Regions from separate parts of the Kitasatospora sp. NPDC058218 genome, predicted to be linked through region 1. Evidence: riboswitches for the same ligand, from Rfam matches in the RefSeq annotation. Region 1 holds a riboswitch; each other region holds the start of a gene.
What was found. Region 1 has a riboswitch for cobalamin ahead of ACFVYI_RS08390 (CoA-acylating methylmalonate-semialdehyde dehydrogenase). Riboswitches for the same ligand answer to the same signal wherever they lie in the genome.
Positions count from the first base shown of each region.

Region 2: linked by a shared signal. The riboswitch ahead of ACFVYI_RS05200 (prenyltransferase/squalene oxidase repeat-containing protein) and the one ahead of ACFVYI_RS08390 (CoA-acylating methylmalonate-semialdehyde dehydrogenase) in region 1 are both predicted to bind cobalamin.
Region 3: linked by a shared signal. The riboswitch ahead of ACFVYI_RS17875 (ribonucleoside-diphosphate reductase subunit alpha) and the one ahead of ACFVYI_RS08390 (CoA-acylating methylmalonate-semialdehyde dehydrogenase) in region 1 are both predicted to bind cobalamin.
Region 4: linked by a shared signal. The riboswitch ahead of ACFVYI_RS28525 (cobalamin biosynthesis protein) and the one ahead of ACFVYI_RS08390 (CoA-acylating methylmalonate-semialdehyde dehydrogenase) in region 1 are both predicted to bind cobalamin.

Region 1 is NZ_JBHVWC010000010.1:4,327-9,323, reverse strand. Features, by position in the region: gene ACFVYI_RS08395 (acyl-CoA dehydrogenase family protein) at 1-808, opposite strand, end outside; gene ACFVYI_RS08390 (CoA-acylating methylmalonate-semialdehyde dehydrogenase) at 816-2,315, opposite strand; cobalamin riboswitch at 2,536-2,707, opposite strand; gene ACFVYI_RS08385 (hypothetical protein) at 2,965-4,698, shown strand; gene ACFVYI_RS08380 (hypothetical protein) at 4,695-4,997, shown strand, end outside.
Region 2 is NZ_JBHVWC010000006.1:38,902-43,898, reverse strand. Features, by position in the region: gene ACFVYI_RS05210 (MarR family winged helix-turn-helix transcriptional regulator) at 12-617, shown strand; gene cobF (precorrin-6A synthase (deacetylating)) at 720-1,478, opposite strand; cobalamin riboswitch at 1,782-1,921, shown strand; gene ACFVYI_RS05200 (prenyltransferase/squalene oxidase repeat-containing protein) at 2,018-3,103, shown strand; gene ACFVYI_RS05195 (flagellar hook-length control protein FliK) at 3,132-3,611, shown strand; gene ACFVYI_RS05190 (3-hydroxybutyryl-CoA dehydrogenase) at 3,730-4,599, opposite strand; gene aceB (malate synthase A) at 4,626-4,997, opposite strand, start outside.
Region 3 is NZ_JBHVWC010000025.1:55,761-60,757, forward strand. Features, by position in the region: gene ACFVYI_RS17865 (glycoside hydrolase family 26 protein) at 1-377, opposite strand, end outside; gene ACFVYI_RS17870 (hypothetical protein) at 540-1,892, opposite strand; cobalamin riboswitch at 2,262-2,403, shown strand; gene ACFVYI_RS17875 (ribonucleoside-diphosphate reductase subunit alpha) at 2,590-4,995, shown strand.
Region 4 is NZ_JBHVWC010000050.1:16,805-21,801, reverse strand. Features, by position in the region: gene ACFVYI_RS28530 (cobyric acid synthase) at 1-1,320, opposite strand, end outside; gene ACFVYI_RS28525 (cobalamin biosynthesis protein) at 1,317-2,288, opposite strand; cobalamin riboswitch at 2,384-2,547, opposite strand; gene ACFVYI_RS28520 (transcriptional regulator) at 2,788-3,501, shown strand; gene ACFVYI_RS28515 (alpha/beta hydrolase family protein) at 3,682-4,797, shown strand.

The sequences.
Region 1 (4,997 bases):
CACCGAACGCCTCGCGCTCGGCCAGGTAGCCGGTGGCCCGCTCCAGCGCGTCCTGGGCACCGCCGAGCGAGCAGGCGGCGATGCCCAGCCGGCCGCCGTTGAGCCCGTTCATCGCGATCCGGAAGCCCTCGCCCTCGGCCCCGAGGAGCCGGTCGGCGGGCAGCCGGACGCCGTCCAGGACGACCTGGCGGGTGGGCTGGGCGTTCCAGCCCATCTTGCGCTCGTTCGGGCCGAAGGAGAGCCCGGGGTCGTCCCGTTCGACGACGAACGCGGAGATCCCGCGCGGCCCCTCGCCCCCGGTCCGGGCCATCACCACGTACAGCCGGGAGGCGCCGGCGCCGGAGATGAACTGCTTGACGCCGTCCAGCACCCAGCCGTCGCCGTCACGGACGGCGCGGGTGGCGAGGGCGGCGGCGTCCGAGCCCGCCCCGGGCTCGGTCAGGCAGTAGCTGGCCGGGCTCTCCATCGCGCACAGCCCGGGCAGCCAGCGGGAGCGCTGGGCGGGCGTGCCGTAGCGGTCGACCATCCAGGCGACCATGTTGTGGATGGAGAGGTAGGCCGCGATCGAGGGGCAGCCGGTGGCGAGCGCTTCGAAGACCAGCACGCCGTCCTCCCGGGTGAGCCCCGAACCGCCCGCGCCCTCGCGGACGTAGACGCCGCCGAGTCCGATCCCGGCCGCCTTGCGCAGCACGTCCAGCGGGAAGTGCTTGTCCCGGTCCCACTCGACCGCGTACGGCGCCAGGTGCTCGCGCGCGAAGTCCCGGGTGGTCCCGGCGATGGCCTGCTGGTCCTCCGTCAGGGTGTGCACGGCGGCCTCAGCCCATCGTCGGGATGGTGAAGCTCGCGCCCTCCTTGACCCCGGAGGGCCAGCGCGAGGTGACGGTCTTGGTCCTGGTGTAGAAGCGGACCGAGTCCGGACCGTGCTGGTTGAGGTCGCCGAAGCCGGAGCGCTTCCAGCCGCCGAAGGTGTGGTACGCGACGGGGACCGGGATCGGCACGTTGACGCCGATCATGCCGGTGTTCACCCGGCGGGTGAAGTCCCGGGCGGTGTCGCCGTCCCGGGTGAAGATCGCCACGCCGTTGCCGAACTCGTGCTCGCTCGGCAGCCGCAGCGCCTCCTCGTAGTCCGCCGCGCGGACCACGCACAGGACCGGCCCGAAGATCTCCTCCCGGTAGATCCGCATCCCGGGGGTGACGCGGTCGAACAGCGTGGCCCCCAGGAAGTAGCCGTCCTCGTACCCCGGCACGGTCAGGCCGCGGCCGTCGACGACCAGTTCGGCGCCCTCCTCGACGCCCAGGTCCAGGAAGCCGCGGACCCGGTCCAGGGCGTCCTGGCTGACGAGCGGCCCGAACTCGGCCTCGGGGTCGTGCGAGGCACCGACCTTCAGTGCGGCGATCCGCTCGGTGAGCTTGGCGACCAGCGCGTCGGCGGTCTCCTCCCCCACCGGCACCGCGACGGAGATGGCCATGCACCGCTCGCCGGCGGAGCCGTACCCGGCGCCGATCAGCGCGTCGGCGGCCTGGTCGAGGTCGGCGTCCGGCATCACGATCATGTGGTTCTTGGCGCCGCCGAAGCACTGCGCGCGCTTGCCCCGCGCGGCCGCCGTGGCGTAGACGTACTCGGCGATCGGCGTCGACCCGACGAACCCCAGCGCCTGCACGCGCGGATCGTCGAGCAGCGTGTCCACCGCCTCCTTGCCGCCGTTGACGACGTTCAGCACCCCCGGCGGCAGGCCCGCCTCGACGAACAGCTCGGCGAGGCGCAGCGGCACCGACGGGTCGCGCTCGGAGGGCTTGAGCACGAAGGCGTTTCCGCAGGCGATGGCGGGCGCCGCCTTCCACAGCGGGATCATCGCGGGGAAGTTGAACGGGGTGATGCCCGCGACCACGCCGAGCGGCTGGCGCAGCGAGTACACGTCGATGCCGGTGCCGGCGCTGTCGGTGAAGTCGCCCTTGAGCAGGTGCGGGATGCCGGCGGCGAACTCGACCACCTCCAGCCCGCGTTGGAGGTCGCCGTGGGCATCGGCGACGGTCTTGCCGTGTTCGGCGGAGAGCAGCCGGGCGAGCGGCTCGCGCTCGGCCTCGACCAGCTGGAGGAAGCGCAGCAGCACCCGGGCCCGCCGCTGCGGGTTCCAGGCGGCCCACTCGACCTGGGCCTGTTCGGCGTCGGCGACGGCCGCCTCGGTCTCGGCCCGGCTCGCGAGCGGGACGCGCGCCTGGACCGTACCGGTGTTGGGGTCGTACACGTCGCCGAACACCCCGGAGGTGCCGACGACGTGCTTTCCGCCGATGTAGTGGGTGAGTTCACGGATCATCACAAGCCTGCTCTCGTCAGGACGTCAGGTGGATCCGAGGGAACTGGGGCACGGCAGGGACGCCGTGGGCCCGGTGCGAGCTTGGCTCGGCGCGGGCGCACACGGGTACTGCCGGGCGCGGCACACCGTCAGGGTGACGGGCACACCGCGGCCGTCGCAGGATCACCAGGGTCGGGAAGAACGCAGACCGGTGCCATGCGTGTTTGCTCCATCCTCGTGGACAACACGGAACACCCGCAGTCGGTATCCTGACTCCCGGATCACCGCGCGCCGCCCGGCCTTCCCGGCTGGCTGCCAGTGGCTGGTACTGCGGCGACGCACTCCCCGGTCACAGTGGCGGGACCGTGCCGGATTCACACCGGCTTCCCTGCACTGCGGGCCTTGTTCACGACCATATAGTCGGACGTCCTAGTAAGTCCAGGGTGCCACCCCTGATCGCCGTGATGCGATGATCAACTCCCTTGACCAGGGTCAAGTTTGACGCAACATCACGTATTGGTTTGGTAACGACGAAAGCGTATGGCGCCGGACCGTCCCGGGCAGGTACATGCTGTGGGCATGCATGCGCGAGGCCTCCGCGGCACCCTGCCGACGCGTCCCCGCCGGCACACGGGGACGTTGTTGTCGCACGAGAGCCGCCGATGATCAGATGAGCACATTCGACATGTGGACCTGTTCCGTCTGCGGCACGGCCTGCTCGCCGTCCACCGCCCGCTGCCCCGGCTGCGGAGCCGGCCCGGGTGCCACCGGCCCGGGCCCGGTGGCACCGCCCGGACCGATCCTGCCGGGGCCCGCGAAGACGGCACCGCCGATGGCACCCACGTTCGCGCCGATGCCCCCGGCCACCGGCGCGGTCGCGACGCCCGCCACATCGAGCAGTTGGACGACGACGCCCCACCCCGGGCCGCACCAGCCGGCCGCACCCCTGGCGACGGACGCCACCCGCTACCTGTGCGCGGCCGTTCAACTGGAGGGCGACCTGGCCGGCCGGGCCATCGAGTCCGTCCTCAAGGAGCCGCACCGCGCCGTCGCCTCCTCACCCGGTGTCGACCTGGTCTGCGTCCTGCGCTACGCCCTCGCCGCACGCGCCCGCCAGACCACCGCCCAGGTGCTGCTCGCCCTGACCGCGGTCGCCCTGGTGGCCGCCTTCGCCTACCAGCCCCTCTCCGACCCCGCGACCTCCGTCATCCCGCTCCCGCTGCCGCCCCTCGCCCTCCCGCTGCTCGCCGTGGCCTGGGGCGTCGTGCTGGTCGAACGGCTGATCACGTTCTACGGCGTCCTGCGGCCCAAGTTGCGCCGGGGCGCCTTCGACCCCGCCCAGGCACCGCGCGCCCGGCCGCAGGACGAGACACTGCTGAGCCGGCTGGCGGCGGAGGACCAGCGGGGGAACGTCTCGGTCTTCGCCGGCTACGAGCCGTTCCTCGGCTACGGGAGGCAGCTCAACAGCTGGAACTTCACCGTCGCCGTGGACCGGCCCGGAGAGCCGTTCGACCACGTGGTCCCGTTCACCCTCAAGACGCTGGACACCGAGGTCATGACGGCGGTCACCGGCCTCGGGCTGCCCGGCGTCGAGGTCTCCGAACGCGTCTTCGTCAACGGCGCGGACCTGGCGCAGGACCTGGACCAGGCCCTGCGCCCGCTCCTCCTCCCCCGGCCCGAGGGCAGGCCGCAGATCGCCCTGGACCCGGCCGTGCTCGACCGCCTGCGCGCGGACGGCTCCGGTCGGGCCCGGCCGTACCTGGTGACCACGGTCGCGGGCTGGAACAGCGAGCTGGTGGCCACCACCACGGTCCGCTTCTCGCTGAGCCCCGCGCGGGACCAGCTGTTCGTCGAGGGCGCCACCTCGCTGCTCCCCCCGCTCCACCGCCGCTACCACCAGGTCGACCACCTGCTCGACCGCCCCACCTGGTGGCAGCTGCTCGCCCTGCTGCGCTCCTCGGCCGGCGCCGTGCCGCTGCGGCTGCCGGCCGCCCCCTTCAAGCTGCTCGCCCTGGTGACCGGCCAGTTGGCCGACCGCCGCAAGGAACGCGACCAGTTGCGGCAGATCGCCCTCGGCGCCTTCAACTACGGCGCGGCGCTGAGCCTGCGGGAGACGGCGAGCGACCCGCAGTTCCACCGGTACTTCCAGCAGATCGACAGCCAGATGTACTCCAAGATCGTCGAACGTCGCGTCCTGGACACCCTCACCGACTTCCTGGCGGACCACCAGGTGGACGTCTCCGAGCTCCGGGAACGCCAGAGCGTGATCTACAACGGCGGCGTGTTCACGTCCGGCAACGCCACCGTCAACTTCGTCAACTCCGCGGTGGCCGCCGGAGCCGCCAGCAGGATCATGACCCGGGCCGGCCGCGCGCCGGCCGGCGGCAGGAGGGAGGGCCGATGAACGAGGACCGACGCATCACCGGCGGATTCCACGTCAGCGGCAACGCCAACGTGACCATCACCGGTTCGGGGGTGGCCGCCGGCGAGAACTCGTCGGCCACCGTCCACACCTCCTCGCCGCCGGTGGACGAGGAGGCGCTGGCCCGACGGGTGCTCGCGCTGGCCGAGCAGCTGCGGCAGAGCCCCGACCCGGCCACCGCCCGGACGGCGGAGGACCTCCGGCAGGCGGTGACCGCACCCGCGCGGCGCTGGGAGCAGGTGCTGGCCTACCTGTCCCGGGCCGGGCAGGGCCTGGCCGCC
Region 2 (4,997 bases), on a different contig from region 1:
TTGGATGCGACGTGTACGACAGGAGAAAGGGGTCGTCGAGCCCCTTCGAGCAGACCGTCCACCTCCTGTCGGAGGCCGGCCGGGCGGCCGACTCCCTGCTCGCGGAGCGCCTGGAGTTCCGTGGGATGAGCCAGGCCCACCTTTCCGTCCTCTCCATGCTGGCCCGGCTGGGGCCGCATGCCCGCCCCGATCTTCTCGCCCAGGTCCCGGGCGCTGCCGCCGAAACCGCGCGTTCGCTCGACGAACTCCTGTCGGCGGGCCTGGTGCAGTCCCTGTTCGTCCAGGTCGGCGGCCGCCACGAGGTGCTGACGCTCACCTCCGCCGGGCAGGTCGCGCTGGAGATCCTGCACAGCGACGCGTCGGCGGTGCAGGACGGCCTGCTGGCGTCCCTGACGCGGGGGGAGCGCACCCAGCTGAACTCCCTGCTGCGGCGGGTGTGCGCGACCGCGTCCCGTGGTGACGCGGCGCGCCCGGCTCCCCGCCCGGCTTCCGACTGGGTCCTGAACCGCGAGCGCCGCAGGGACTGGGCCGTCGAGCGCGAGGATGTCACGGTCGGGGACGAGGACGGCGACGTCGGCGACGCCGGGGACGTCGGGGGAGCCTCGGCCGGTTCGTAGCCGGCCCGCCCGGGCCGCGAACACGGCCGGATGCACCGGGCCCGACCCGGGCCGGGCGGCCCGTGGTGCGCCCCCGGGCCGGGTGGGGGCGCACCGGGGGCGTCAGCTCTCCGAGCGGCGGAGCAGGTAGGTGTCCATGATCCAGCCCTTGCGTTCGCGGGCCCGCTCGCGCAGTTCGCGGATCCGTGGGGCGGTCTGCGCGAGGGGGCCGGCGGCGAGGATCTCGTCCGGGGTGCCGAGGTAGGCGCCGTAGAAGATCTCCAGGCCCTCGGGGTCGATCTCGGTGAACGCGGCCCGCCCGTCCAGCATCACCACCACGTCGTCCACGCCCTCGGGGAAGCCCTCGGCGAGGCGGCGGCCGGTGGTGATCTGCACCGGGCGGCCGACCCGGGTCAGGGTGGTGCGGTGCCGGGCGGCGAGCGCCGAGACGCTGCTGATGCCCGGGATCACCTCGTACCCGAAGGTGACGACGCCGCGGGCCAGCACCTCGTCGACGACGGCGATGACGCTGTCGTACAGGCTCGGGTCGCCCCAGACCAGGAACGCGCCGGTCTCGTCCGGGCCGAGGTGCTCGGTGACCAGTCGCTCGACCAGGTCGGCCCGGCGGCTGCGCCAGTCGTCCACGGCCGCGCCGTACGCCGGGGTGGTGCGGTCCCGCTCCGCGTCCGGGACCTCGACCACGCGGTGGCCGGGCCGGCCGTGCTCGGTGAGCATCTGTCGGCGCAGCCGGATCAGGTCCTGCCGTTCCTCGTTCTTGTCGAGGATGAAGAAGACGTCGGTGCGGGCGAGTGCCTTGGCCGCCTGCAGGGTGAGGTGGTCGGGATCGCCCGCGCCGATGCCGATGAGGAAGATGTGCTGCATGGCAGTGATTGTGCCGCGCGCCGCCGTGTCCGCGCTCGGGCGGCCGGTACGGCCCGCCGCCCGGGCCCGGTGCGGGCGCCGAGGGGCGGATCACGGTGATGCGGGCGGTCCGGCCGGTGATGCGGCCCGGCCCGAGGACGGGTGTGGCGGCGGGGGTGGCGGCGGGGGCGTCGAGGCCCGTCGGCCGGTGGGCGAGGTCCGGGTTCGGACGGCCGCCCGTGCGGGCCACCGGCGTGTCCGGGGCGTCCGCCACGACCGGGACGCGGGAGTCGTCACGCACGGGCCCTTGACCCGGCCTTTTGGCCGTCGCCATGATGAGCCGTCATGTTCTGACTCCGCCGTCGGGGGAAGTCCGGTCCGAATCCGGCGCTGACCCGCAACGGTAGGCCGCCGACGGCTGTCGGCGGCGAGCCCGAGTACCCGGCGGCGGAGAGGTGTCCACTCCTCCCGTCGTGGTCTGCGGGCCGGAGCTCCGAGGGCTGTCCGGCGTGGTGCCGACGCTCTCCGGGCCCCTGCGTCCAGGCCCGGAAAGGCCTCTCGTGCCCGTGCTCCGCCGCTCCCTCGGCCTGCTCGCGATACCCGCGCTCGCCCTCGCCACCGTGCTCCCCGCGGCCGCCGCCGCCCAGGCCGCCCCGGCCCCGACCGTCGCCGCGCAGGACGCCGGCACCCACCGCCCGGACGCCGCCGCGGCCGGCTGGCTGGCCCGGCAGCTCGTCGACGGGGACCACTTCGAGTCCGTCTTCGACGGCACCGCCTACCCCGACCAGGGGCTGACCATCGACGCCGTGCTGGCCTTCGCCGCCTCCCGCGGCTCCGACCAGGCGGCCGCGCGGGCCACCGCCTGGCTGGCGAAGCCCGAGGTCATCGGCGGCTACCTCGGTGACGGCACGACCGAGGCGTACGCCGGGGCGACGGCCAAGCTGCTGCTCGCCGTCGAGGTCCGCGGCGGGAACCCGGCCGCCTTCGGCGGTGTCGACCTGCCGGCCCGGCTCCGCTCGCTGCAGAGCCCGAGCGGCCGCTTCTCCGACCGGTCGCAGTGGGGGGACTACAGCAACGCGTTCGGGCAGTCGCTGGCCCTGATCGCCCTCCACCGCGCCCCCGGCGGCGCCCCGGCCGCCGCCGTCGACTTCCTGGCCGGCAGCCAGTGCGCGGACGGCGGCTTCCCGGTCTCCTTCGGCCAGGCCACCTGCACCAGCGACCCGGACGCCACCGCGCTCGCCGCCCAGGCCCTGGCCGCCACCGGCCGCGCCGCCAAGGCGAACGCGGGCCTCGGATGGCTGACGGCCCACCAGAACGCCGACGGCGGCTTCGCGGCCGCCGGGGCGACGGCGTCCAACGCCAACACCACCGGCCTCGCCACCCAGGCGCTGTTCTCCGGCGGACGCCTCGTCGCCGGTCTCAAGGGCTGGAGCAGCCTGGTCAAGCTCCAGCAGGGCTGCGCCGCCGCCCCGGACGTGCGCGGGGCGGTCGCCTACGACGCGTCCGGCTTCAACCCGGGCAACGGTGCCCGGGCCACCGCGCAGGCCGTCCTCGGCCTGGCCGGCACGCCGCTGGCCACCCTCTCCGCCGCCGGCGCGCGTCCGGCCGCGCCCACCGCGGCCTGCCCGGCACCGGCCGCGCACTGAACGCCCTGACCCCGAGAGGAACACTCCGATGACCGACACCCTCACCCCGGCCCGACCGGCCCGCCGCACCCTCGGCTCGATCGCCGCCGCCGCGGCCCTCACCGCCGGCCTGCTCGGCGCCTCCGCCGTCCAGGCCCCGCAGGCGCAGGCGGCCGCCTGCAGCGGCACCACCGGCGTCACCGTCGTCGTCGACTTCACCGCCGTCGGCGGCGGCATCCAGACCGGCTGCGCCCCCGGCGACCCGGCCAGCGGGCTCGCCGCGCTGACCGGCGCCGGGTTCTCGTACGCCTTCCACCCGCGGTTCCCCGGCTTCGTCTGCAAGATCAACGCCCTGCCGTCGACCTGCACCAACCCGACCGGCAGCGCCTACTGGTCGTACTGGCACGCCCAGCACGGCGGCCCGTGGTCGTACAGCAACCTGGGCGCGGGCAGCTACGACCCGGCGCCGGGGGAGGTCGAGGGCTGGTCCTTCGGCGCGGGCGCCCAGCCGGGCATCACCGCGCCCTGAGAGCAGTAGCCCTGGGAGCAGGAGCCCTGACAACAGAACCCTGAGAGCAGGCGCCCCGACGCCCGGACGTACACCGGTGCCCCGGTCCTCCGCGACGGAGACCGGGGCACCGGCGTGCTCAGGCCGCCGCCCGGTGCGGGTAGAAGCCGCGGCCCGCCTTGCGGCCGAGCAGGCCGGCCTCGACCATCCGGGCGAGCAGCGGCGGCGGCGCGTACAGCGGCTCCTTGTACTCGTCGTACAGCGACTGCGCGATGGCCTGGACGGTGTCCAGCCCGATCAGGTCGGCGAGTTCGAGCGGGCCCATCGGGTGGGCGCAGCCGTGGACCATGCCGGCGTCGATGTCCCGGGCGGTGGCGTGGCCGGCCTCGGCCATCCGGATCGCGGACAGCAGGTACGGCACGAGCAGGGCGTTGACGACGAAGCCGGCCCGGTCCCGGGAGCGCACCACGTGCTTGCCGAGGACGTCCTCGGCGAAGCCCGCCACCCGGTTGAGGACGGTCGGGTCGGTGTGCAGCGAGGAGACCACCTCGATCAGCGGCATGACCGGCGCGGGGTTGAAGAAGTGCAGGCCCAGGACGTGCGAGGCGCGGCCGGTGGCGATGCCGAGGCGGGTGACGGGGATGGCGGAGGTGTTGGTGGCGAGGACGGCCTGCTCGTCGGCGAGCACCTTGTCCAGGGTCGCGAGGACCTGCGTCTTCACCGCCTCGTCCTCCACCACGGCCTCGACGACCAGCTGACGGTCGGCCAGGGCCTCCGGGTCGTCGGCGAACAGCAGGTGGGCCCAGGCGTCCTCGCGCCCGGCCGGGCTGAGCCGGCCGCGGTCGACCGCGCGGTGCAGGGAGCGGTCGATCCGGGCGCGGGCCGCGCGCAGCGCGTCCGGCCCCCGCTCGCACACCACGGTGTCCAGACCGGCCCGGGCGAAGACCTCGGCGATGCCGGAGCCCATCTGGCCGGCGCCGACCACGGCGACCCGTCGGATCTCGTTCACGGTGCTGTCTCCTCGCTGGGGGCGGCTCAGGCCGCGGTGCGGACGCGGACCAGGTGGCGGGCGTAGGCCTCGGTGGTGAGGAAGGCGGGGAGGTCGGCGCCGAGGGCGGTCTCCTCCAGGATCCGCACCGCGTCGTCGACCAGGACCGGGTCGGCGCCCTCGGCGAGCAGCGCGGCCCGTTCGGCGTCGATCAGCCGGCGCACCAGGTCCGGGGTGGCGAGCGAGCCGCCGGCGAGCCGGGTGCAGTGGTGCTGCCACTGCCACAGCTGGCAGCGGGCGATCTCGGCGGTGGCCACGTCCTCCATCAGGCCGAAGACGGCGACGGCGCCCGCGCCGCCGAGCCAGGCGGTCAGGTAGCGCAGGGCCACCGCCACGTTGGCGCGCACGCCCTGTTCGGT
Region 3 (4,997 bases), on a different contig from region 1:
CCGACCGGCTTGGTCCCGCGGTAGTCCCCGTACTCGGGGTTGTAGAGCTCGTTGTGCGCCTCGACGTGCTGGCCGATCACCGTCCCGCCGGAGCGGCCGGCGCGGGCCTCGCGCTCCAGGTCGGTGAGGAGCTGCTGGACGGCCCGCGCGTTCGGCGAGGCCTCGGGGTCGCGGGCCAGCAGCTCGCGGCCGACCTCCGGCGGCAGGGTGCGCCCGGCGCCGTTCAGCGTGAGCACGCTGCGGGCGGGCGCGTCGTCCCGGTGGTCGCCGTCGGCCCGGCCGTCCCGGCCGGCCAGCACCACCGCGCCGGCGGCGAGCACCGCACCGGCCGCGGCCAGCACGGCCGGCTTGGCGCGCAGCGCACGGGGCAGGGCCACGGACACTCCTCCGGATGCTCACCGGCACCGGCCTGCACCGTCACAACCGGAACACGTGTACGACTGACAGGCGGTGAGCCTGCCACATTCCCCGGCGTCCGGGCGAGCGGACGCGCCCCGGCCGTGGGCCGGGGCGCGTCTCCTGCCGGTCCGGCCGGGGCGTCAGCCCGCCGGGGTGGCGGCCGGTGCGCCGCCCGCCGCCTTGGTGCGCTGGAGCAACTGGCTCTTCACGTGCTCGTCGAAGCCCACGGCCGCCGCCGTGGCGGCGGCGTCCGCGGTGTTGCCGCCCTTGGCCGAGCCCTCGACGGTGAAGAAGCCGTACCGGCCCAGGGTGCCCTTGGTGTTGGTGCAGCCCGGAGTGGTGCAGAACGCCGGGGAGCCGGGGGCGGCGGCGCCCTTGAGGTGACCGACGTAGTTCTTCACCGCGGCCTCGGCCTGCTGCTTGTGGTCGAAGACCGCGACGCCGACCGTCACCGCGCTGTCGCCGGAGACGTAGGTGGCCCGGAGCACCTGGCGGCAGCCCTGGTCACCGAGGATCTTGCCGAGGCCGCCGACCGTGGAGTTGCCGTCCCAGCAGGGCGAGTCGAGCGAGACCACGGTGCGGTTCCAGGTGGCGCCGTTGACCGTCACGGTGAGCGCCGAGAAGAGCGCCGCCGCGTCCTGCGGCGCCGGGTCGGTGGTGGCCTCCCAGAGCGGCTTCGACGGGTCCTCGGGCGTGGCGCTCGCGGTGGCCGTCGGGGACGCCTTGCCGGAGGCCGTGGGCGCCGGCGGCGGCTGGGTGGCCGCCGTGCCGCTGGGCGTGGGCTCGGCGACCGGCTTCTCGCCGTCGCCCTTGTTCATGAACAGCAGGCCGCCGGCGACCAGGCCGCCGACCACCAGGAGGGCGACGGCCGCGCCGATGATCCGGGTCCGACCCTTGCGCTTGGCCTCCGCCTCGTTGCGGTCCGCGAGAGCGGCCCAGTCCGGCTCGGCGTGCTGCGCCGGGGGCTGGGGCTGCGGGGGCTGCGGCTGCTGCCACTGGTGCTGCGGCGGCTGAGGCTGCGGCTGGACGGGCTGCGGGTGCACCGGGGGCTGCGGCTGGACCGGCGGGTGCTGGTGGTGGACCGGCCGCGGCGCCGGCGGCTGGACGTGCGCCGGTGGCTGGGGCACGGGCGGCTGGGGCTGCGGCGGCTGAGGCTGCGGCACCGGCGGCTGGGGCACCGTGGGCACCGGCGGAACGGCCGGCTGCGGCGCCGGCACCGGCGGCCCGTACGAGGCCGGCGGCGGGCCGAACCCGCCCGGGGCCGGCGGCACCGGCTGCGGCGCGCCGGGGTACGGCGCGGGAGCCGGCGGCACCGGCGCGGGCGGGGGCACGACAGGGCCACCGACGGGCGGCGGGCCCTGCGGTGCCTGTCCGGGTGTGCCCGGCTGCTGCTGGTTCTGTGCGCCCCCCGGCCCGGCGGGAGGGGGCGGCTGCTGCCCCGGCGAGGCGGGCCGGTCGGCCCACTCCCCGGGCGTGCCCGTTCCGTCGCTCATGCGCCCACCTCACTGCGCTCGGCGGTCGCTCCGCGAATCCCGCTGATGTTGATGATTCGCTCGCTCCGCTCGCTCATGAGCCGAGATCGTAGGGCATGCCCCTGACGGAGGGTCCGCCCGGTGACCATTCCGTTTCCGAATCCGAACACCCGGCGGGCTCCCGGGCGCCCCGCGACGGCCGTCACAGCCCGCCGCCGACGCCCGCGAAAGCCCCGACACGGCCCCGGAACAGCCTCCCCGGACAGCCCGCCGCCGGCACCCGCGAAAGCCCCGACACGGCCCCGGAACAGCCCGGGAACGGCCCCTTGCCGGTGCCACCGGCCATCACGCCGACACGCGATGCCGCACAACATGTGGGGTCGCATCGAGCAGACACCACTAGATGTATGCTCGACCCTGCTGTCGACGCAGGGGAACCCGGTGCGAGTCCGGGACTGCCCCGCAGCGGTGTGCGGGCGGCTCCGACCAGAGCCCGCGAGTCCGAGTACCTGCCGACGGCGTGCTGCCTGGCCTCCCCGCAGAGGCCTTTCGCACCAGTAGTACTTCCGGGCCTCGCGGGCGGGCCGGGGATGCCACCGTCGCGCGACGCCGTCCGGCCGTCGCGCCGTGCTCCCCTGCCCCGAACGGCCCGGCCCCGAGCCACCGACGCCGATCGCCGCCAGGAGAGAGCGCCTTGACCACCGCTGCCTCAGTCACCCTGCCCGCCCAGGGTTCCAGCTCCGCCCCCGTCGACCCGACGGTGTCCGACCCCGGTGGCGCGCTGCTCCGGCTGCTGACCGACCGCAGCGCCGACCTCCCCCAGGTGGACCCCGGCCATGTCGCCGCCGCCGCGCTGCGCGGCCGCCACGCCGGCTCGGACTTCGCCGAGCTGCGCGGGCTGGCCGTGGACGCCGCAGCGTCGATGATCGCCGAGGACCCGCAGTACTCGAAGCTGGCCGCGCGCCTGCTGGCGCTGGAGATCGTCGACGAGGCGAACAGCCAGGGCTCGGTCACCTTCTCGGACTCGATCGCGGTCGGGCACGCCGAGGGCCTGATCGGCGACACCACCGCCGACTTCGTCGGCAAGCACGCCGTCGCCCTGAACGCGCTGATCGACCCCGAGGGCGACGACCGCTTCGAGTACTTCGGCCTGCGCACCGTGCAGTCCCGCTACCTGCTGCGCCACCCGATCACCCGCAAGGTCGTCGAGACCCCGCAGCAGTTCCTGCTCCGTGTCGCCTGCGGCCTGGCGGTCGGCGACAACGAGCAGTCGGTGCGCGAGGTCTCCGAGCTGTACGGCCTGATGAGCCGGCTGGAGTACCTGACCTCCTCGCCGACCCTCTTCAACTCCGGGACGAAGCACCCGCAGATGTCGAGCTGCTACCTGCTCGACTCGCCGCTGGACAACCTGGACTCGATCTACTCCCGGTACGCCCAGATCGCCCGCCTCTCCAAGCACGCCGGCGGCATCGGCCTGTCCTACTCGCGGATCCGCTCGCGCGGCAGCCTGATCCGGGGCACCAACGGCAAGTCCAACGGCATCGTCCCGTTCCTGCGCACCCTCGACTCCTCGGTCGCCGCGGTCAACCAGGGCGGCCGCCGCAAGGGCGCGGCCTGCGTCTACCTGGAGACCTGGCACGCGGACATCGAGGAGTTCCTGGAGCTGCGCGACAACACCGGTGAGGAGGCGCGCCGCACCCACAACCTGAACCTGGCGCACTGGATCCCGGACGAGTTCATGCGCCGGGTCAACGCCAACGCCGACTGGTCGCTGTTCTCCCCCGCCGACGTGCCCGAGCTGGTCGACCTCTGGGGCGCCGACTTCGACGAGGCGTACCTGAAGGCCGAGCAGGCCGGCAAGGCCGTCCGCACCATCCCCGCGCAGACCCTGTACGCCCGGATGATGCGCACCCTGGCGCAGACCGGCAACGGCTGGATGACCTTCAAGGACGCCTCCAACCGCGCCGCCAACCAGACCGCGCTGCCCGGCCGCACGGTGCACAGCTCCAACCTCTGCACCGAGATCCTGGAGGTCACGGACGACTCCGAGACCGCCGTCTGCAACCTCGGCTCGGTCAACCTCGGCGCTCACGTCGCCCCCGGTGCCACCGCCGCCGACCTGCTGAACGCGATGGACTGGGACCGCCTGGACGCCACCGTCCGCACCGCCGTCACCTTCCTCGACCGCGTGGTGGACATCAACTTCTACCCGACCCCCGAGGCCGGTGCCTCCAACTCCCGCTGGCGCCCGGTCGGCCTCGGCGTGATGGGCCTGCAGGACGTCTTCTTCCAGCTCCGCCTGGACTTCGACTCCGCCGAGGCGAAGACCCTCTCCACCCTCATCGCCGAGCGCATCATGCTCACCGCGTACGAGCGCTCCGCCGACCTGGCCGAGCAGTTGGGCCGCCACGAGGCCTACGGCGAGACCCGCGCCGCCCGCGGCGAGCTGCACATCGACCACTTCGGCTCGGCCGCCCCGCAGTGGGCCGGCCGCTGGGAGGCGCTGCGCGCCCGGATCGCCGGGACCGGTCTGCGCAACTCGCTGCTGCTCGCCATCGCTCCCACCGCCACGATCGCCTCGATCGCCGGTGTCTACGAGTGCATCGAGCCGCAGGTCTCCAACCTGTTCAAGCGCGAGACCCTCTCCGGCGAGTTCCTCCAGGTCAACCCGTACCTGGTGCGCGAGCTGAAGGAGCTCGGCGTCTGGGACCAGGTGACCCGGGACGCGCTGCGCGACGCCAACGGCTCCGTCCAGGACCTCAACTGGCTGCCCGCCGAGGTCCGTTCGCTCTACCGCACGGCCTGGGAGCTGCCCCAGCGCGCGCTGATCGACCTGGCCGCCGCCCGGATGCCGTACATCGACCAGAGCCAGTCGCTGAACCTCTTCATGGCCGCGCCCACCATCGGCAAGCTCAGCTCGATGTACGCGTACGCCTGGAAGGTCGGCCTGAAGACCACCTACTACCTGCGGTCGCGGCCGGCGACCCGGATCGCGCAGGCCGCCTCGGGCACCGCCCGCGCCGCCGCGCCGGTGTCGGTGGCGTCCCCGACCCTCAGCCCGGAGGAGGAGGCCGCGCTGGCCTGCTCCCTGGAGAACCCCGAGTCCTGCGAGGCCTGCCAGTGAGC
Region 4 (4,997 bases), on a different contig from region 1:
GCGCCGGAAGGCGTCGTTCTCCAACACGCCGTGCCAGGTCGTCCCCCAGACCGCGCCGACCCGGCAGCCGTCCAGGCTCCGGCCGTCCTCGTCGGAGACGAACGCGGCGCCGCCCTCGACGGTCACCACGCCGTGGTGGATCTCGTACCCCGCGACCGGCTGCCCGAACGCCCGGCCGACCGGCCGGGCGAGCACCTTCTCGGCGCCGAACCGGACGTGCGTGGGCAGCAGGGCCAGGCCGTCGACGGCGCCGGCCCGGGACTCGACCTCGTCGTGGATGGCGCGCGCCAGCATCTGGTAGCCGCCGCAGACGCCGAGGACCGGCAGCCCGGCCGCGGCCCGGGCCCGCAGGGCCGGCTCCAGGCCGCGCTCGCGCAGCCAGGCCAGGTCGGCCACGGTGGCCCGGGTGCCGGGCAGGATCACCAGGTCGGCGTCGGCCAGCTCCTCGGGCCGGGTGGCCCAGCGGACCAGCACCCCGGGCTCCTGGGCCAGCGCGTCCACGTCGGTGAAGTTGGAGAGCCGGGGGAAGCGCACCACGGCGACCCGCAGCACGTCGGCGCCGAGCGGCCCGCGGCCCTCGGTGCGGTCCACCACGGTGGTGAGGTCCAGCGAGTCCTCGGCGTCCAGCCAGAGCCCGGACAGCATCGGCAGGGTGCCCAGCACCGGACGGCCGGTCAGCTCGCGCAGCATCCGCAGCCCGGGTGCCAGCAGCCGCGCGTCGCCGCGGAACTTGTTGACGAACCAGCCCGCCACGTGCCGCTGGTCCTCCTCCGACAGCAGGGCCAGCGTCCCGTACATCGCCGCGAAGACGCCGCCGCGGTCGATGTCGCCGACCACCACGACCGGCAGGGCGGCGGCGGTGGCCAGGCCCATGTTGGCGATGTCCCGGTCGCGCAGGTTGATCTCGGCGGGCGATCCGGCGCCCTCGCAGACCACCACGTCGTAGCGGCGGCGCAGGTCGGCCAGGCACTCCAGGGCCCGCTCCAGCAGGACGGGCTTGCGCTCGCGGTAGTCCAGCGCGCCGACCTCGGCGACCGCGCGGCCGAGCAGCACCACCTGGCTGCGGCCGTCCGCGCCGGGCTTGAGCAGCACCGGGTTCATCGCCGCCTCGGGCTCCACCCGGGCCGCCTGGGCCTGCATCGCCTGGGCGCGGCCGATCTCGGCGCCGTCGGCGGTGACGAAGGAGTTCAGCGACATGTTCTGCGCCTTGAACGGCGCCACGGCGACGCCCTGTCGGGCCAGCCAGCGGCAGATGCCCGCGGTGACCACGCTCTTGCCGGCGTCCGAGGTCGTCCCGGCGACCAGCAGTGCGTTGCTCATGCGCTCCCCCTTCTCATCCCCGCCTTGAGTGCCTGCACGACGGCGTGCCCGGCGACGGTCGTACCCAGTGCGAGCAGTCCCACCCGGCGGGAGAGCCGGCAGGCGCGCTCGATGTCGTCCACCGTCACCGGCCGCAGCTCGCCGCCCAGCACCGGCCGGTGCTCGACCCGGGAGCCGTACTGCAGGGTGCCGCCGAGGCGCACGCCGACGGCGCCGGCGAACGCCGACTCGGCCTGACCCGCGTTGGGGCTGGGGTGGGCGGAGCCGTCCCGGCGCCAGACCCGCCAGGCCGTCCGGGGCTCGGGCGCGGCGGCGACCGTCAGCAGCGCGGTCAGCCGCGCGCCCGGCCAGCCCGCCACGTCGTCCAGCCGGGCCGAGGCCCAGCCGAACCGGGCGTGCCGCGGCGAGCGGTGGCCGACCATCGCGTCCAGGGTGTTGACCGCGCGGAACGCCAGCAGCCCGGGCGCCCCCGCGAGGGCGCCCCAGACGAGCGCGTTGACCACGGCGTCGGCGGTGTTCTCGGCGACCGACTCGACCACCGCGCGGGCGATCTGCTGCTCGTCGAGCGCGCTCGGGTCGCGGCCGCACAGGTGCGGCAGCCGCCCGCGCGCCGCCGCGAGGTCGTGCGCGGCGAGCGAGCGTCCGATCGTGCGGGCCTCACGGGTGAGCGAGGTGCCGCCGAGCACCGTCCAGGTCGCGGCCGCGGTCAGCGCGGCCCGCCCGAGCGGTCGGCGGCCCAGGGTGCGGTCGGCGGCCACCGCACCGGCCGCGACGGCGCCCACGCAGAGTGCGGTGAACACGGTGCCGACGGCGCGGTCGTCGCGGTGGATCCGGCGCTCCAGGCGGCCGGCCGCGCTGCCGAAGAGGGCCACCGGGTGGCCGCGGCGCGGGTCGGCGAAGCGGGCGTCGGCGAGGTACCCGGCGGCGGCGCCCAGCGCATGGGCGGCGGCGCGGGTCAGCGGGCGCACGGCGGACAGCAGAGGGCTCGGAAGGTCGGGGCAGCCTGCATCGCGTGCGTGTCCTCACTCAGGGTCCGCGCCCTGGATCGACGTACCGGGGGCGAGAGTCTCCTGGCTTCCGGGGCGAACGCACTCCCGGGCCTTCCGGCGGCTCGTGACGGCCCGCCGCGATGGGCCCCCTCCGGTGCCGCGACGGGCAAGGAGGGACTCCGAGTGCGCTCCCCGGTGACAGTGGCGGGACCGCGCCGGACTCGCACCGGCTTCCTCTGCATGCCTCCGTTTGGCTGAAGGATCCCATCACGCGGCCGAACCGTGCGTCAACCAAGGTCACGGAGGGGTTGGTCACAGCGCCGCCGGGTTTCCCGGCCCCGTCGCTACCTCCGATCGGCACCCCCCGCAGGGGCATGACAGCCTGTGGGATCGTCCAGTCGCCTGGAGGAGCCTCCAGGCCCGCTTCGTGTGTTCGGCGGCTGGGTGGCGGCCGAACCACCCCCTACCGTCTGGTCCCATGCGACGCAGACAGCCACCCGCCCTGCCTCCGGTGCCCTTCTCGCCCGCGGCCGCCCGCGCGCACCGCGCCGGCCTCGGCCTGACCCCCGAGCAGGTGGTCGAGGGCATGGCCGCGCACGGCGTCCGGCTGCTGCCCGCCCACGTCCTCGGCTGGGAGAGCGGTGAGCTGCGCCCCACCGAGGAGGAGTTCATCGCGCTGGCCCGGGCGCTCTGGTGCCCGCCGGCCCAGCTGATGGGCGTCCGCCCGGCCCTGCTGCGGGACTTCCGGGTCGCCCGGGAGCTCAACCAGGAGAGCGCGGCCCACCGGATCGGCGTCACCCCGCGGCAGTACCAGCAGGCCGAGGCGACCGGTCAGTGGGACGGCGACCAGGCGCAGACGTACGCGCTGGCCCAGGCGCTCGGCCTGACACTGCGCGAGCTGGTCGCGGTGACGGGCCGGGGCGAGGAGCTGGACCGGCGGCTGCGGCAGACCGTGGACGGCCGCTGGCAGGCGCACGTCCGGGCGATCGGCCGGATCGTGCCGGTGCGCGAGGACGACCTCGCCACCGTGCTGGCGGTGCTCCAGAACGAGCATCAGGTCTTCTCGCACTGGGGCGCCGGCAGCTGGGGCTCCCCGGCCCCGGCGGCGAGTGCCCCCGGGGCGCTGGCCCGGCCGCTCGGCGAGCGGTTCTGGGAGCTGCTGGGGCGGCTGGAGACGGAGATCCCGGTCTGACGGGCGGGGGGTGGGGTCGGGGGCGGAGGTCGGGGGCCGTGGGGCTTTCCCGCGCCGCCTCGCCGAGGTGATCCCGCGCCGCCATGACCCGGACGGCCGTGTCCGGTGGCCGGGCGCCGTCCCCGCGAGTGGACTGGTGGGCACACTGCCCAGTCCGCGACCAACAGAGCGGGGAGCGATATGCGTTGGGGAACCGCAGCCGCCGTGGCGGCCGCCGCCGTCGGCACCGGAGCCGCCGTCCTGTTGATCGGCAGGAGGGCGTCCGAGCGGATGGTCCACCCGGCGGCCGCCCGCGAGCGGGCCGCCGGCCCCGTCGTCGTGCTGACCCTCGCCGCCGGACGGGCCACCTTCACCCGCGGCGCCGAGAGCGCCCGCCCCGGCCGCTGGGCCGTCGAGTGGGCCGACGGCGGGCACGCGGTGGTCGACGAGATCCTGCACGCCGACGAGCGGGGCGTCACTCGGCGGCTGGTCCGCGCCGACCGGGGCACCCTGACACCCGGTACCGCCGTCCGCTTCACCCCCCGGGTCCACCTCGGCGACCCGACCGGTGCACTCGGCCTGCCGTTCACCGAGACCGCCGTCGAGGGCGAACTGGGCGCGCTGCCCGCCTGGCGGCTCGACGGCAAGCGCGGCACCTGGGTGATCCTGGTGCACGGCCCCGGCGCCGACCGGCAGCAGACCCTCCCGGTGCTCCCCGTCCTGCACCGGCTCGGCCTGCCCGTCCTCGCCGTCACCTACCGCGGTGACCAGGGCGCGCCGGCCTCCCCGGACGGCCTCGGCCACTTCGGCGAGACCGAGTGGCGGGACGTCGAGGCCGCCCTGCGGCTGGCCCTCGACAGCGGCGCCGGGCGGGTGATCCTGTACGGCTGGTCGCTCGGCGCGACCATGGTCCTGCAGACCGCGGCCCGCTCCGCCTGGGCGTCCTCGATCAGCGGCCTGGTGCTGGACTCGCCCGTGCTCGACTGGCCGGCCACCGCCCGCCGGGGCGCCGCCCGGGCCGGTTACCGGGGCGCCGCCGCCGAGCTGGGCGCGCTCGCGGCCGAGGGCCGTGCCGGCGTGGATCTGGCCGACTTCGCCCGCCTCGCGGACGGCACCGACCTGCGGGTGCCCACGCTCCTGCTGCACGGGCCCGACGACGCGCTGGCCCCCTGGCGGGCCGCCGCCCGGCTCGCCGATCGCCGCGCCGACGTGGTCGGCCTCCAGGCCGTCCCCGGCGGGGAGCACGCCGGCCTCTGGAACGCCGACCCCGACCGCTACGAGGAGCACCTGCGGCGCTGGCTCACCCCGCTGCTGTGAGCCGAGGCCGCCTCGCCTCCGCCCTTGCCCCCCGGACCCCCGTCGAGGCCGCCCCGCGCCACCGCCCGGCCCCTCTCCTCCCGTCCCGTCCACCACACCGCCCCCGAGCTGGCGTGTCCGCGTCATACAGATCCGGCCAGGCGGTTTGGCCTCTGTTGCCCGATCTTGTCGACCCCCCGCGACCGCCTCCCGATGGTCGG